2 regions of the Rhizobium sp. AN80A genome follow, and region 1 is predicted to be linked to the other one. Evidence: riboswitches for the same ligand, from Rfam matches in the RefSeq annotation. Region 1 holds a riboswitch; the other holds the start of a gene.
What was found. Region 1 has a riboswitch for cobalamin ahead of bluB (5,6-dimethylbenzimidazole synthase). Riboswitches for the same ligand answer to the same signal wherever they lie in the genome.
Positions count from the first base shown of each region.

Region 1 (7,825 bases):
TCCCGTCGTGCCGATGGCATTCGAGGCGATCCCCTTGGGGCGTTCGCCGATCGCGATCTTCAGCGTGACGCTGGTCAGCCCCGGAACGGTACCGGCGAGATTGACCCCGACCTGCTTTCCCTGGTTGGCGGCGAAGGCGCTTGCCGAGATGATGTCGAGCGCGCTGGCTTCGAGCAGCAGGTGCGATCCGGAGCCGATCATCCGCTCGCCGACGGAACCGAGGCTGATGAGGTTCTGCAGCTTGACCTTGATCTGCGTGGTGCCGAGCCCCTTCGACAGCGAGGTGATCGCCTTGTTGACCGATGGCGTCAGCCCTTGCGTGGCGGCCAGCGTGTCGAGCAGGCGCGGATAGGAGATGTCGGTCGCCAGCAGTTCCTCATAGGTGCCGGCGGTGAGATTGAGCCTTGTCGCGAGAAGATCGAGATAGGACAGGAGGTCGATGTTGGCGGAGGCGAGCGCGTCGTAATCCACCGCCTTCAGCGACACCGTCGTGCCGAGCAAGCCACCGAGAACGGCGTTGAGCAGGCCGCCGTTAAGGCTTGCGTGGCGCGAGCCGACCGAGAAGGCGGCGAGCTTGGAGGCGGATGCCGTTCCCGTGGCGCTCAGCGTCGGGGGCGGGATGATGGCGGCGGCGAAGGTCAACTGCGCCTTCTGCTGGATCGCAACCTTGACGGCATCGTAGGGCTGGGTGCCGGCCACGAAGCGCTGTTCCAGCGGCACGTTGGGATCGGCGAGATAAATCCCTGGCGTGTACTGGACGACGGCATCGAAAGTGCCGAGCTGGGCGGCGTTCAACAGTTTCGTTCCGGATGATGTTGCGTAAGCGACGCCTGACTTTACGGCGACGTTCAGGCCGTTTTGCTGGAAGTTTGTCACCAGATTGCCGGCGGCGTTGTTGATGTCGGAGGCCGCGACGATGGCGCCGATGTCGCTCAATTGCTGCAGGCGGCGCTGTTGCAGCGTCATCGCGCCGAAATCTATGCCGAGCGCCAGCGTCGAGATGATCAAAGGCGCGCTGAGCGCGGCCATGATCGCGATATTGCCATCCCGGCGGGCGCAGAGGCCCGCCAGATATCGCCTTACGCCTGCTTTCATATACCCCCCATGCGGATGGTGGCGAAGCGGCGGATCTTCGTGTCGGGAAGTGGAAATGTATAGAGATTCCAGATCGGTAGCGCGCTGGCATCATACTCCGTCGTGACCGTGAACTGGTTGGCGTTCGTGGGGTCGGTGGCGACGGTGACCTGAAGCTTCTTGCGATCGATCAGGGGATCGTTGAGGGTCGACAGCGCGATGTAATTATTGACGAGCTGGGCGCGTTCCTGCTCCGACAGGCCGGCCACCGCCGTGCGCGCCGCGTCCGCCGTCAGCTGCTGCAGCGCATGGGCGGCGCTCAGGTAGATGCCGTAGGCGATCAGGGTGAGAAGAACGAGCAGGAAGACCGGGGCAACGATGGCGAACTCGATCGCGGCAGCGCCCTGCCGATTGGCGAGAAGACGTCGGGCATTCCTCATGCACTGCACTCCTTGCGATGATCCTCGCCGCAGCGAAGACAACCGAAGGATACATTTGTCCGTCTTAATTTTTACTTACCTAATAAACCACATGCGTGTACCCGCGAGATATCGGAGTGTACGGAAATGACGCGCCGTGCCTGTGGCCGGCTAAATTTTCGCTCACCCGGATGTCAATCGCCGAGCTTGCGGGTGAGCTTGGCGATATCCTCGCGCAGGGCGGCGATTTCGGTCATCACCTGCATGTCGATCTTCTGATGCAGCGACAGCACTTCCAGCTCGGCCTTCAGGTTGACCTCGTAGTCCTTGGCGGCCTCGAAGCGGTCGCGCTCGGCCTGCCTGTTCTGCGACATCATGATGATCGGCGCCTGGATGGCGGCGACCATGGAGAGGACGAGATTGAGGAAGATGAAGGGGTAGGGGTCGAAGGCACCGGTGGCGAGAATGATGGTGTTGACCACGCACCAGACGGCCAGAAAGACCAGGAAGGTGGTGATGAAGGCCCAGGAGCCGCCGATGCGGGCGATGTTGTCCGCCATCCGCTCGCCGAATGAGGATTCGGCGCTAAGGGCGGCGTTGATATCCGTCGAAATGACCTTGCGCGCATGCGCCTTCGCCAGCACGCGCTTTTCGATGTCGCCGAGTTCGTTGGCGGATTTGTCGAAATGCAGGTGGACCAGACTGGAGAGATTGTTCATGGCGCGACTCCCGATCAACTTGTGTTGGCGGGGAGTATTCCGTTCTGCGCCAGGAATGCAATGCAGCAAGATGCGCGAATGCCAGACTCAGGTGCCCTCGGCCTTCAGCCAGGCGTGCTGCGGGAAGAAGCGTTCGATGCTCTGCCCCTTGCCGAACATGACGTCGTATTGCAGGTAGCGGTAGTCGCGGACCAGCGGATCGACGGTCTTGGCGTCGCGGATCCAGTCGGGGGAGGCGGCGTTGTCGCGGGCGATCAGCTGGTAGCGGTCGACGACCGGGTATTTCTTCTGCACGCGGCCGAGAAAGCCGGTGTAGAAGGGGTGCTCGTAGCCGGCGAATTTCAGCAGGTGATAGGGCAGCTGCGACGGGCTGATGGTGCCGACATCCTGCTTGACGCCCTTCCTGTTCGACCAGATGACCAGCGGCGTCTCGTGTTCCTGCTTCATGACATCGACGGAGGCGCGACGGGTCGCGACCTGATCGGGCATGTAGCCGGTGTTGGTATAGACGCTTCCAAGGGGCGGCAGATGATCGCCCCAGAGCACGATGATGGTCTCGCGATCACGCCTGGACGCCCATTCGGTCAGCATCCTGAAGCTGTCGTCGGCCTCCTTGATGCCCTGGGTATAGGTGCCGAGCGTCGTGCGGTCGGCGTCGGTCAGACTGCCGGCGATGTCGACCGTGTTGCTGGCATAGCGGTTGGCCTCGTAGGGTCCGTGTCCCTGCAAGGTGACGCCGAAGAAGAAGAAGGGCTGATCGAGCCCGTCGGCCTCCTGCATGATCTCCCGCATCAGGCTGTCGTCGGAAGCGAAGATACCGCGCTTTTCCATGGCCGGCATGGTTTCCTCGGTGCGAAACTCCTCGAAGCCGAAATTCTTGTAGACCTCGTTGCGGTTCCAGAACCAGCCGCTGAACGGGTGGAGCGCACGGGCGGCATAGCCTTCGCCACGGAAGAAGGTGGCGAGCGAGGGGACGTCGTTGCGGATATATTGCTGGTAGGGGATGCTGCCATAGGGCAGGAAGGCGTTGGAGAAGCCGGTCAGCGCCTCGAATTCGACATTCGAGGTCATGCCGCCGAATTCCGGCGAGAAGACGTGGCCGGACTGCGCGGCGCGAATGGTCGGCATCGGGTCCTGCTGGAACTCCAGCGTCTTCAGGCGCGTCGGATCCCAGAAGGATTCTGCTCATCAGCATGATCACGTCGGGCTTGTCGCTCGGCCCCTTGATGTAACCGTAATTGCGCGACGGGATCGCGTCGAGCGCCTGCGTTCCAAAGCCCGCGGGCGAGGCGACGTCGGCCATGGGTATGTTGAAGATGAAGGCGAGGATGAAGCCGTTGCTGCGGTAGTTCTCCTTCTGATCCCACATCATCGGCACGACCTGCAGGCGGTCGCGAATATAGGAATACTGCGAGTAATCCATCAGCGAGCCGAAGGCGGCGATGACGGGAACCGTCAGGCAGAGATTACGGATGCGATTGCGGCTTGTCATCTTCGGCAGGCGGCGCCAGGCATGGCGCCAGGCAAGCAGGAGACCGGTGACCGAGAGCAGAATGCCGACGGCCACCGCCACCGCCGTCATCGGCCGGTCGCGTACCATGACGGGAAGCAGTTCGAGGATCTGGCGGCCGAACAGCATGTCCGAGGGATAGAGCGGATCGGAGAGATAGTGCTGTTTCTGGTTGGATATCAGCGCCGGCACCAGCACGAGCGGCAGGACCACCAGCGCCGACAGGAAACGTCGCCCGAGCGCCGCATCGACGCACAGCATGACGACCGTCAACATGACGACCGTCGTCATTCCCGGACGGGCCATCGACGTCAGGAAGGCGCCGACATCGGTGACGCCGCCGCGCGAGATCACTTCGACAGAGAACGTCGCGAGCAGCGCCATCACCGCAGTCAGGGCGACCGCGATCGAGCCGCGCAGGATGGATGGACGGGTTTGGGAGCCGACGCCACCATAGAGCACCGCCTCGCGCATTGCCGCTCCGGACCTTAAAACTTGCGCGATCAATGTCGGAACTCCAGCGTCATGATAATGTCATCGAACTGTCACATCTTTGTCATGAACGCCAGATGAACCATGGTTGTTTCCCGGCCTTAACGTTTTTTTGATCACAAACTTCTCGACGCCCGGTTGTCCCGGGCCAGATGGACACGGCGGCAGGGCCGGGCGACGCCGCGACTGCGCGATCCTTGCGCGCCCGATTTAGCTGTCGTAGGTCTTTAAGGTGTTCGCGTAAGAGGAGGTTTGCATGCGCAGTTCCGTCGAGATCCACAACATCAGGACGGGCGAGACCCGTGTGATCTGGCAGACCGAGAGGCTGGTGGAAGCGCCCAATTACGCCCCGGACGGAAGCTATCTGCTGCTCAACGACGAAGGCTTGCTCTACCGGCTGGCGCTCGACGGATCGGCGAAGGTGGAGAAGGTCGATACCGGTTTCGCGACGGCCTGCAACAACGACCACGGGATTTCGCCCGATGGCACGAGGATCGTCATTTCCGACAAGATTGAGTTCGGCAAATCGGCGATCTACACGCTGCCGATCGATGGCGGCACGCCACAATTGGTGACCACCAATCATCCCTCCTACTGGCACGGCTGGTCGCCCGACGGGAAGGAACTCGCCTATTGCGGCATTCGCGACGACGTCTTCGACATCTACACGATCGACGTCACAGGCGGCGAGGAACGGCGGCTGACGCATGGCGAGGGGCGCAATGACGGGCCGGATTACTCGGCCGACGGACGCTGGATCTACTTCAATTCCAGCCGCACCGGCCTGATGCAGATCTGGCGCATCCGCCCTGATGGAACCGGCGTCGAGCAGGTGACGCACGACGATTACGGCAACTGGTTCGCGCATCCATCGCCCAGGAACGACAAGGTCGTGCTCATCTCCTACGATCCCGATGTCTTCGATCACCCGCGCGACAAGCATGTGCGGATGCGGATCATGGATATGGATGGCAGCAACCTGACGACGCTGTTTACGCTCTTCGGCGGGCAGGGGTCGATCAATGTTCCGAACTGGTCACCTGACGGTGACGCGTTCGCTTATGTCCGATATTTCCCGGTCGAAGCTTGAGCGATTGCATCCGGCGCGGTTTGTCGGCATAGGTGGCGCGTCGGGTGCCCGCGCGCTTGCGGGAGAATCGGGAATTCGGTGCAAGACCGGAACGTGCCCAACGCTGTAAGGCCGACGTCTGCCGCTTGATGCCACTGGCGATTTGCCGGGAAGGTGCCGCAGACGGATGAAGCCAAGTCAGAAGACCGGCCCGACATCCATAGACTGACCGCCTGGACAGCGGCCGGTTGTGTTGTTGGGGATTGACGATGCGACCAGACCAATCTGGCTCTCTCACGAGCGCCGGTGCCTTTTCGGCGAGCGAGCGCGACGCCGTTTATAGAGCCATAGAGACCAGACGAGACGTGCGATCGGAGTTTCTGCCTGATCCGGTACCGGATGACGTCATCGGGCGGCTTCTCTCGGCTGCCCATCACGCGCCTTCGGTCGGCTTCATGCAGCCGTGGAATTTCATCGTGGTGCGCGACGAGGCCGTGCGATCGGCCGTGTGGGAGGCTTTCGCCAAGGCCAATGCCGAGGCCGCGGAGATGTTTTCCGGCGAGCGTCAGCAGGCCTACCGCGCCTTGAAGCTGGAGGGCATTCGCACCGCGCCCGTCGGCATCTGCGTGACCTGCGATCCGGATCGCTGCGGCGAGGTGGTGCTGGGGCGGACGCACAACATGCGAATGGATTCCTACTCCACCGTCTGCGCCATCCAGAACCTGTGGCTTGCGGCGCGTGCCGAAGGCGTCGGCGTCGGCTGGGTCAGCATCTTCCACGAAAGGGATCTGAAGCGCGCGCTCGGCGTGCCTGAGCGGATCGAGATCGTCGCCTGGCTCTGCGTTGGCTATGTCGACCGGCTTTACGAGGAGCCGGAACTCGCCGCGAAGGGATGGCGGCAGCGGTTGCCGCTGGACGAGCTGGTGTTTGCGGATCGCTGGGGCGGGGGCGTGTAGCCGGCGATGCCCCTACCGCTTCGGCGCGGGTGCCGGCGGCTGTTGCTGCTGCGCGCCCGGCATGGCGGGGTTCTTGAGGTCGATCGTACCCCGGTCGCCGGCAAGGAACTGTGGGCCGACCTGGCGCACCTTGCCGGCTGTCGGATCGTAGGGACGATCGGGGACCTGCGGCTGGGGCGGTGGCGCCGGCTGTTGCGGCGTCGCGTTGCTCTCGGGCTTGGCGATGGCGGGTTTCGGGGTTTCGATCGATGTGATCGAACTCTGCTGTGGCGGAGGCTCGCCGACCTGCTGGTTGCGGCGCATCTGTTCGTAATAGGCGGGCAGATTGCAGCTGCAGGACGACGTCTCGCCGGGCTTGCGGTTCTTGTAGGCGAAGGCATACGGCATGGCGCTATAGGGAGCGCCTGACGAGGCCGAGATCATGCTGTCCGTCTCGCCACTGGAGACGTCGCGATAAAAGAGCTCCGTCTGGATGCCGGGGCACATCTGCTGGCAGGTGCTGGCGTCGCGGGCGAAATCGAAGGAGGTGGCGTTCGAGCGGAGCGGGAAGAATCCGCCGTCGCAGGTGCGCACGCAGACGGTATTCAGATTGGAGAGCGGCTGGCCACTCGGCGAGAACGTGTAGGAGCGCTGCCGCTCGCCACCGAGCGGAATGAAGGTGTCATCGCGCATCGCCTGATCGTCGATGCTGGGCGGGCTCGCATATTGCGGTTCGTCATACTGCTGCATCGGCGCATTGCAGTTGTTTTCATCGAGGGCCGCGAACAGCTCGTTGCGCAGGCGGGCGTCGGGGCTTTGCGCGCGCAGCTGGTCTCGGCGCATCTGCAGGTTGGCGATGTTGTCGAGCATCTTCGCTTCGGCCTGATCGAGCTCGCCGCAATAGCCGGCATTGTCGCCGCCGATGATCACCATGCTGCCGCTGCTGCAGCCGTTGCGGCGCAGGTCGCTGCGCAATTTGCGAAGCTCGATGTTCTGCTCGGCGATGGCGCTGGCGAACCTGCGGACCTCGGGCGAGTTGCCGCCGATCGTCTCGGGTACGGTGGCGAGACGAGCGCGCAATTGGCCGCAGATCGGCGCCATCTGCGCATAGGCGGGGGCGGATAGGGCAATCAGAAATGCTGCGGCCATATTGAGGCGGATCAAGGCATCGTCCCGTCAGTGAGCAAATACCGAATGGCGAAGGGCGGACCATGGCCCGCCCTTCGATATAACCTGCTTGTCTTAACAAGCTGCCGCTCAAAGCCTAACGCATTTCCGGCGTTCAAGGCAAATCACGCCGGTACACATCCGCGCGGGCCAAATCAGGCGGCCAGATCAGGCGGGTTGCGAGGCCTCGACGACCGCGAGCGCGGCCATGTTGACGACGCCGCGCGAGGTGACCGACGGCGCCAGGATATGGGCGGGCATGGCCGCGCCGAGCAGGATCGGGCCGACATGCAGGCCATCGATCATCGACTTGACGACGCCAAGGGTGATGTTGGCCGCATCGAGGTTCGGGAAGACCAGGAGGTTGGCTTCGTCGTGCAGCGTCGTGTTGGGCATGACGCGCTTGCGCAGCGTTTCGGAAATCGCGCTCTCGCCATGCA
Region 1 covers NZ_JASJPX010000003.1:926,163-933,987, forward strand. The annotation lists gene P3R82_RS16080 (pilus assembly protein TadG-related protein) at 1-1,095, opposite strand, end outside; gene P3R82_RS16085 (TadE/TadG family type IV pilus assembly protein) at 1,092-1,514, opposite strand; gene P3R82_RS16090 (DUF1003 domain-containing protein) at 1,688-2,212, opposite strand; partial or broken gene P3R82_RS16095 (LTA synthase family protein) at 2,300-4,196, opposite strand; gene P3R82_RS16100 (hypothetical protein) at 4,471-5,304, shown strand; cobalamin riboswitch at 5,330-5,513, shown strand; gene bluB (5,6-dimethylbenzimidazole synthase) at 5,553-6,239, shown strand; gene P3R82_RS16110 (DUF2865 domain-containing protein) at 6,252-7,382, opposite strand; gene P3R82_RS16115 (NADP-dependent malic enzyme) at 7,554-7,825, opposite strand, start outside.

Region 2 (7,825 bases), on a different contig from region 1:
CCGGTCGGGCGCGAGACGCTGCAGGACCGTGTCTACGCCCAGCTTCGCAACTCGCTGATCAACGGGATGTTCGACGCGGGCGACGTATTGCGCATCGTCGATCTCGCCGAGCGGCTGCAAACCAGCACCATGCCGGTGCGCGAGGCGCTTGGCCGTCTCGTGTCCGAACAGGCGCTGGAATCGCTGCCCAATCGCTCGGTGCGCGTGCCGCTGATCACCCGCGAACGTCTCGACGATCTCGCCCGCGCCCGCATCCTGATCGAGGGCCAGATGGTGGCGCTCGCGCTGCCCAATCTGACGGACGCCGACTTCGCGGTGTTGAAGCAGGTCAATGTCGATTGCGACCTGGCTTTCGAGCAGCATGGCAAGGACATCGGCCATGTCACCTCGGCGCTGAACCAGCAGTTCCATTTCCACATCTATCACGCGGCGCGCTCGCAGGTGCTGATCCCGATCGTCGAGAGCCTTTGGCTGCAATCGGGCGCGATCATTCGCAAGGCCGCGCATATTCACGACGAACAGGGCGGACTTGCCGCCACCAATCATCACTGGGCGCTGATCGATGCGCTGGAAAAGCGCGATGTCGAGGCCGCGATGCAATCGCTCTCCAACGACATCAGCCGTTCCTTCGATCTGATCCGCGGGCGGCTGGATGCCGAGCCTGAAGGCGACGCGTCGGGAGACCATCATGGCTGAACCCATCGACGACGGCTTCGATCTTTTCGATCTCAGGGTCGACGTGATCATTCCCGAGGGCGGCGCGGTCTACTGCGGCGCCAAGCCGGGCGATCATTTCGAGCTCAAAGGCGAGATGCTGCACCTGCCGGAAGGGCAGGGGATTTCGATCTACTCGCTCTCCTCCGTGTTGCCGCTGCTCGCGGCAAAGCAGCGCCCGACGGATCGCAACGACTGGATGACGACGGACGCCGACATCGCTTGCCCGGACCCGAATTGCTCGACACGGCTGAGGATCACTCGCACGGGTATCCGCCGTTTCAGCCATGCCGCCACCACGGCGGTTCCCTTGAATGACGAATAGGCCGAAAGATATGCAGCGCATCACCATCGCCCCCGGTTACGAAATCTCCCGCGTCATTCGCGGCGGCTGGCAGCTGGCTGGCGGGCACGGTACGATCGATGGCGACAGCGCCGTCGAGGACATGATCGCATTCGCCGATGCCGGCATTACCACCTTCGACTGCGCCGACATCTATACAGGTGTCGAGGAACTGATCGGCCGCTTCCGCGTCGCCTACAGGAACCTGCGCGGCGCCGAGGCCCTGTCGCGCATCCGCGTCCACACCAAGTTCGTGCCCGATCTCACGGTCCTGCCAAACATCAGCAAGGCCTATGTCGAAGGCGTCATCGATACCTCGCGCAAGCGGCTCAATCTCGATTGCCTCGATCTCGTGCAGTTCCACTGGTGGGCCTATGACATCGAGGGCTGGCTGGAGACGGCAGGCTGGCTGAAGGAGCTGCATGAGGCCGGCAAGATCGGCAAGATCAGCGGCACCAATTTCGACACGGATCATATCGAGGCGATCATTGGCTCGGGAGTGCCTTTCACCTCGCTGCAGCTGCAATATTCGCTTCTCGACCGGCGCCCGGAAAAGCGCATGGTGGCGCTTGCGGCCGAGAAGAACTTCGCGCTGTTCTGCTACGGCACCGTGGCCGGCGGTTTCCTCGGCGATCGCTGGCTCGGCCAAAAGGAGCCGGAGCACCCGCTCGAAAACCGATCGCTGACGAAGTACAAGCTGATCATCGACGATTTCGGCGGTTGGGAGCTGTTCCAGGCGCTGCTATCGACGCTGCGCGGGATCGCCGACCGGCACGACACCGATATCGCCACCATCGCCAGCGCCGCCATGCTGACCAAGCCTGGCGTCGCGGCCGTCATCGTCGGCGCCCGCAACAGGGATCACTTGCAGTCCAATCTCGCCATCGCCGACATCGTGCTCAGCCAAACGGATAGAGCCGAGATCGATGCGATCCTCGCGCAATCAAGGCCGCTCGACGGCGACGTCTATACGCTGGAGCGGGACCGGGAAGGCCGCCACGGCAGCATCATGAAGTACAATCTCAACAAAGGGGAACAAAAATGAGAACGACATTCCTGCTTTCCGCCATGGTCGCTGCCCTTGCGGCGTCCACGGCGCCGACGTTCGCGGCCGATTGCGACATCACCGTCGGCCTCGTCATGGAACTGACCGGCCCGGCCGGCGAATATGGCCAGGCGGGCGCCAAGTCCGTCGAGATGGCTTTCCGCGATATCAACGATGCCGGTGGCGTCAATGGTTGCAAGATCGTTGCGGACACGCGCGACAGCCAGAGCCAGGGCAACGTCGCTGTCGATCAGGCGACCCAGCTCGTCAACATCAAGAAGGTGCCGGTCGTCATCGGCGGCATCATCTCGTCGGTCTCTATCCCGATCCTGACATCGGTGACGGCGCCGGCAGGCGTCGTGCAGGTCTCGCCCGCATCCTCTTCTCCGACGCTGACCGAGCTTGGCCGCAGCGGCAAGACCAACGGCGTCTTCTTCCGCACCATCACGTCCGATGCGCTGCAGGGCACGGCGGCCGCGAAGTTCGCGATCGATCAGGGCCTGAAGAAGATCGCGATCATCAACGTCAACAACGACTTCGGCGTCAACATGGTCAAGGAGTTTTCGACCGCGTACCAGAAGCTCGGCGGCACGATCACCTCGACCACGCCCTATAACGAGAAGCAGTCGAGCTATGCCTCGGAAGCCAGCGCCGCCATGGCCGGTGATCCCGATGCGCTCTATCTCGTCAGCACCCCCGTCGACGGCGCCACCATTGCCCGCGCCTGGGTTTCCGGCGGCGGCAAGCAGACCTTCCTGTTGAACGACGGCATGAACTCCAAGGACTTCATCGAAAGCGTCGGGGCGCAGTATCTGGAGAATGCCTACGGCACCTCCTCGGGCACCAGCCCGACGGCGTCCACGGAATATTTCAATGGCAACTACGAAGCCTTCTCCGGCGGCATCTCGCCGTCGGCGCCGGCCGCCGACCGCTCCTATGACGCCGGCGCGATCGTGGCGCTGGCGATCGCCAAGGCCGGCAAGGCCGACGCGGCCGCCATCAAGGCAGCGATGCCCGAGGTCGTCGCCGAGGGCGGCACGCCCATTTACGCCGGCAAGGCCGAGTTCGCCAAGGCGCTGCAGCTCATCAAGGATGGCAAGCCGGTGAAGTACGAGGGCGTCATCGGGCCCGTCAGCTTCGACAAGTATGGCGATATCACCGGTCCGTTCCGCTTGTGGAAGATCACCAATGGCGAAGTGACCACGCTCGGCGAGCTGAGCGCCGAAGAAGTGACCAAGATCAAGGCCGCGCAATAATGCGTCAGGCGACATGGGAGCTGTGCTCCCATGTCGCACCAGTCTGGTCTGGGCGCACAGATGATTTGTTGGGTAAACAGCGTCGTTCGCGGGTCGCGCCGTGCAAGACGACGAGGCCGGGTCTCGTGTGACAGCCGCGCGATCCATCGGCAACCGGAACCACAACGACAGACCATCGACACATGAAAAAACGTCCAATCCTCCTATCGATCTGTTCGATCACCAGCCTGCTCGTCATGACATCCACGGTATCCGCACAGGATCTGGAGAATGGACGACGGGCCTTCCGGTCCTGTGCCTCCTGTCACTCGGTCGATTCAGAGCGCAGCGGCTTCGGCCCGTATCTCAAAGGTGTCGTCGGTCGTCCCGCGGGCAGCTTGTCCGGATATAGATATTCCGAGGCGATGAAAGCGGCCGGCGCCGGCGGGCTTGTCTGGGACGAGGCGGCGCTGGCGGAATTCCTCTCCAGCCCGAAAAAGAAAGTGCCGGGCACGAAGATGAGCTTCGGCGGCCTCTGGACGACTTCGGAAATTGACGACCTGATCGGCTACCTGCGAGCCAATCCATAAACGCGCCGAATGTCGGTTCGTCATGGCTTGACGTCTTGGCGCCTGATCGCCTAAGTCTCATTCGATGGTTCCCGAAGGGATGACTTCCGACGGGATTAATAGGGAACACGGTGCGGATGACCCGAATGGGGCCAAGACCGTGGCTGCCCCCGCAACTGTAAGCGGATTGCCTGATGTCCTCGTGGTGTTCTTCTGGAGCACCATGCCACTGCGAAAGCTCTTCGTGGGAAGGCAGATGTCAGGCGCATATCCGCAAGCCAGGAGACCTGCCGTCAAAACAGTGTCCACCATCCCGGACGGGGTTGTCCGGAGAGGAGCATCATATGATGGTTTTTGACGTCAACCGCTGGCGCGGTCCCGCTTTATTCCCCTCCGTAACTCTCATGTCCGTGATCCCGAGATAGCGTTCGCCGCCGCACGATATCGAGCGAGCGCTTTGCTGTGTCGTTCCGCATCGTTCGCGGCGGTCCCCGCTTCGAGTTTCACAGCCGCAGCCAGTGGGCTGCGGGCTTCAGCCATACATGAGGACCAACATGAACCGCATCATCCTGCGAACCGCGCTGCTTTCGATCGCGACGGCTTGCACTTTCACGACCTTTCTCCCGTCCGCCCAGGCCGCGGCGACGACCTATCCCTTGACGATCACCAATTGCGGTCAGCAGGTGACATTCGACAGCGCGCCGAAGAAAACGGTGTCGATCGGCCAGGGCATGACCGAAATTCTCTACTCGCTCGGCCTTGCCGACAAGGTGGTGGGGACGGCGGTCTGGGTCGGACCGGTGCTGCCCGCCTATGCCGAGGTCAACAAGGGGATCAAGCGACTGGCAGACAACGATCCGAGTTTTGAATCCGTCGTCGGCCAGGAGCCGGATCTCGTCGCGGCTGAGTTCGAATGGCACGTCGGCACGCAAGGGTCGGTCGGCAAGCGCGAGCAGTTCGCCGGTCTTGGCATCAAGACCTACGTTTCTCCGGCCGATTGCGTCGCGAAGACCAATACGAATGGCGGCGACGGCGTGCGTAGCGAACTCTTCACGATGGAGCTGATCTATCGGGAAATCGCCGAACTGGCTGAGATCTACGACGTCCAGGATCGCGGCTCAGCCCTGATTGATACCTTGAAGAAGCGCGAGGCGGATGCCGCTGCGTCGCTCGGCGGGTCGGCAAAGGATCTGCCGATCGCTTTCTGGTTCTCCAGCAAGGAAGTGGCGGGTGATGCCTTCATCGCCGGCAAGAACAGCGCTCCCGCCTATATTCTGAAGATGCTCGGCGCCCGCAACGTCGTCAGCACCGAGGAAGAGTGGCCGCTGGTCGGCTGGGAAACGATCGCGCAGGCCAATCCGGCGGTCATCGTCATCGCCAACATGGACCGCCGTCGCTACACCGCGGACGATCCCAAGGCGAAGATCGATTTTCTGGAAAAGGACCCGGTCACGAGCCAGCTCGACGCGGTGAAGAACAGGCGTTTCGTCGAGATGGATGCGCAGTCGATGAACCCGACGATCCGCACCATTGATGGCCTGGAAGGCCTGGCCGCGGGCATCAAGTCCTTCGGTCTCGCCAAGTGAGGCACGCGTCGATAACCCACCGGGGATGGGGAACGCTGCTGCTTCTCTTCGCTATTGCCGCCGCGGCATTGGGCCTTGTCATCAGTCTCGCCGTGTCGATCGGCGAGATTCCCATTCCGGTCGCCACGACGGCCAAGGCCGTGGCGAACCGTGTATTCGGCACCGGCTTTGAACTGAGCCGCATCCATGAAGGCATCATCTGGGACTATCGGCTGAGCCGCGCGCTTGTCGCCGCAAGCGCCGGCGCGGCCTTGGCGCTATGCGGCGCGGTGCTGCAGGCGCTGTTGCGCAATCCGCTGGCCGAGCCCTATGTGCTCGGCATCTCCGCCGGCGCGTCCACCGGAGCGGTCGCCGTCATGATCCTCGGTTTCGGCTACGGGGTCCTGACGCTTTCGGCCGGCGCCTTCGTCGGCGCTGTCGCCGCGTTCCTGCTGGTCTCGTTGCTCGCCGCCGGCTCCGGCGGCGGGACTGACCGCATCATCCTGGCCGGCGTCGCCGGCTCACAGCTTTTCAACGCGTTGACGTCCTATATCGTCACGACGTCGGCCAATGCCGAGCAGGCGCGCGGTGTCATGTTCTGGCTTCTCGGCAGTCTCGCGGGCGTGCGTTGGCCGGATGTCTATCTCGCCGCCCCTGTCGCGATCGGCGGCTTCCTCGTCTGCATGCTCTACGCCCGCGCGCTCGATGCGTTCACCTTCGGCACCGATGCGGCGGCGGCGCTCGGCATTCCGGTCGCCGGCATCAGGATCGCACTGCTAGCTCTCACCGCGTTGTTGACGGCAACGATGGTCAGCATCGTCGGCTCGATCGGCTTTGTCGGCCTCGTCATTCCGCATGCGGCGCGCTTCGTGGTCGGGCCGGGGCATGGACGCTTGTTGCCGGCAACGGCGATATCCGGCGCCATCTTCATGGTGGTCGCCGATATCGTCTCGCGCGTCATCGTCCCGCAGCAGGTGCTGCCGATCGGCGTGGTCACCGCGCTCTTCGGCGCGCCGGCATTCGCGCTCATTCTCTACAAGGCGAGGCGACCCGCATGAGCATTTCCATCAGCGACGTGTATTGGGCAACGTCAGGCGTGCTTGTCGTCAAGGGCGTGAGCCTCGAGGTGCCAACTGGCCAGACGCTTGGCCTGATCGGGCCGAACGGTTCCGGAAAATCCAGCCTGCTGCGATTGATCGGCGGGCTGCGCAAGGTCAAGAGCGGCGTCATTACGCTCGGTGATACCGGCATCGAGACGATGCCACGTCGCGATATCGCCAAGCGCGTCGCCTTTGTCGAGCAGCAAGCCACGACCGAGACGCAGGTGACGGTGACCGAGGTCGTGCGTCTCGGACGTACACCCCATCGTGGTCCGCTGGCGCCTTGGAGCACTGTTGACGAAGAGGCGGTGGACAACGCGCTGCGGCAGGTAGGCATGCTCGGAAAAGCACGGCAGCTCTGGCACACGCTGTCGGGCGGCGAGCGTCAGCGCGTTCATATCGCGCGCGCCCTGGCGCAGACGCCGAGCGAGCTTCTGCTCGACGAGCCGACCAATCATCTCGACATTCAGCATCAGCTCGAAATCCTGTCGCTGGTCTCGAAACTGCCGATCACCAGCATCGTCGCGCTTCATGATCTGAACCTCGCCGCCATGTTCTGCGACAGGATTGCCGTGCTCAGCCAGGGTCGGCTTGTCGCGGTCGGCCCGGCGGACGAGGTGCTGACGGAGGAGCTGATCGCCGACGTGTTCGGGGTGCGCGCCCATATCGAGCGTTCGCCGCATCACGGGCGGCAACATATTCATTTTCTTGACTGCATTTCTTGAGGTTCGATGTCCATCAGACAAACCAACTTCGATCTGAAGGAAGAGATCCGGGAGTATTGGTCCAAGCGTTCGCAGACTTTCGATCTTGCCTTCGGTCACAGGATACCGCGTGGCCCGGAGTTCGATGCCTGGCAGCAGCCGATGCGCGATCACCTGGGGCCGACGCCTTTGCGTGTCCTCGAACTCGCCTGCGGGACCGGCGAGGTTACGGCGCTGATCCACGATCTCGGCCATGATGTGACCGCGCTGGATTTTTCCGAGGCGATGCTGTCCGTCGCGAATGCCAAGCATGCCGGCAAGGACCGGCTGCGTTTCGTGCTCGCCGACGCGGAAAACCCGATGGAGCCGGACGCCTGCTACGACGCCATCATTTGCCGGCATCTGGTCTGGACGCTGACCGATCCCGCAAAGGCGTTCGGCGAGTGGCATCGGGTGTTGAAGCCGGGCGGCACGCTGCTGGTGTTCGACGGCGATTGGGCGAAGCCGACGCGGCTCGGCCGCGCTGCGGCATGGCTCATCCGCCGGATCG
Region 2 covers NZ_JASJPX010000001.1:930,432-938,256, reverse strand. The annotation lists gene P3R82_RS04380 (GntR family transcriptional regulator) at 1-696, shown strand, start outside; gene P3R82_RS04375 (TIGR04076 family protein) at 689-1,039, shown strand; gene P3R82_RS04370 (aldo/keto reductase) at 1,050-2,102, shown strand; gene P3R82_RS04365 (ABC transporter substrate-binding protein) at 2,126-3,358, shown strand; gene P3R82_RS04360 (cytochrome c family protein) at 3,541-3,927, shown strand; cobalamin riboswitch at 3,976-4,216, shown strand; gene P3R82_RS04355 (ABC transporter substrate-binding protein) at 4,461-5,492, shown strand; gene P3R82_RS04350 (iron chelate uptake ABC transporter family permease subunit) at 5,528-6,529, shown strand; gene P3R82_RS04345 (ABC transporter ATP-binding protein) at 6,526-7,296, shown strand; gene P3R82_RS04340 (class I SAM-dependent methyltransferase) at 7,303-7,825, shown strand, end outside.
Region 2: it holds a riboswitch for cobalamin, as region 1 does, so the genes downstream of both, P3R82_RS04355 (ABC transporter substrate-binding protein) here and bluB (5,6-dimethylbenzimidazole synthase) in region 1, are expected to answer to the same signal.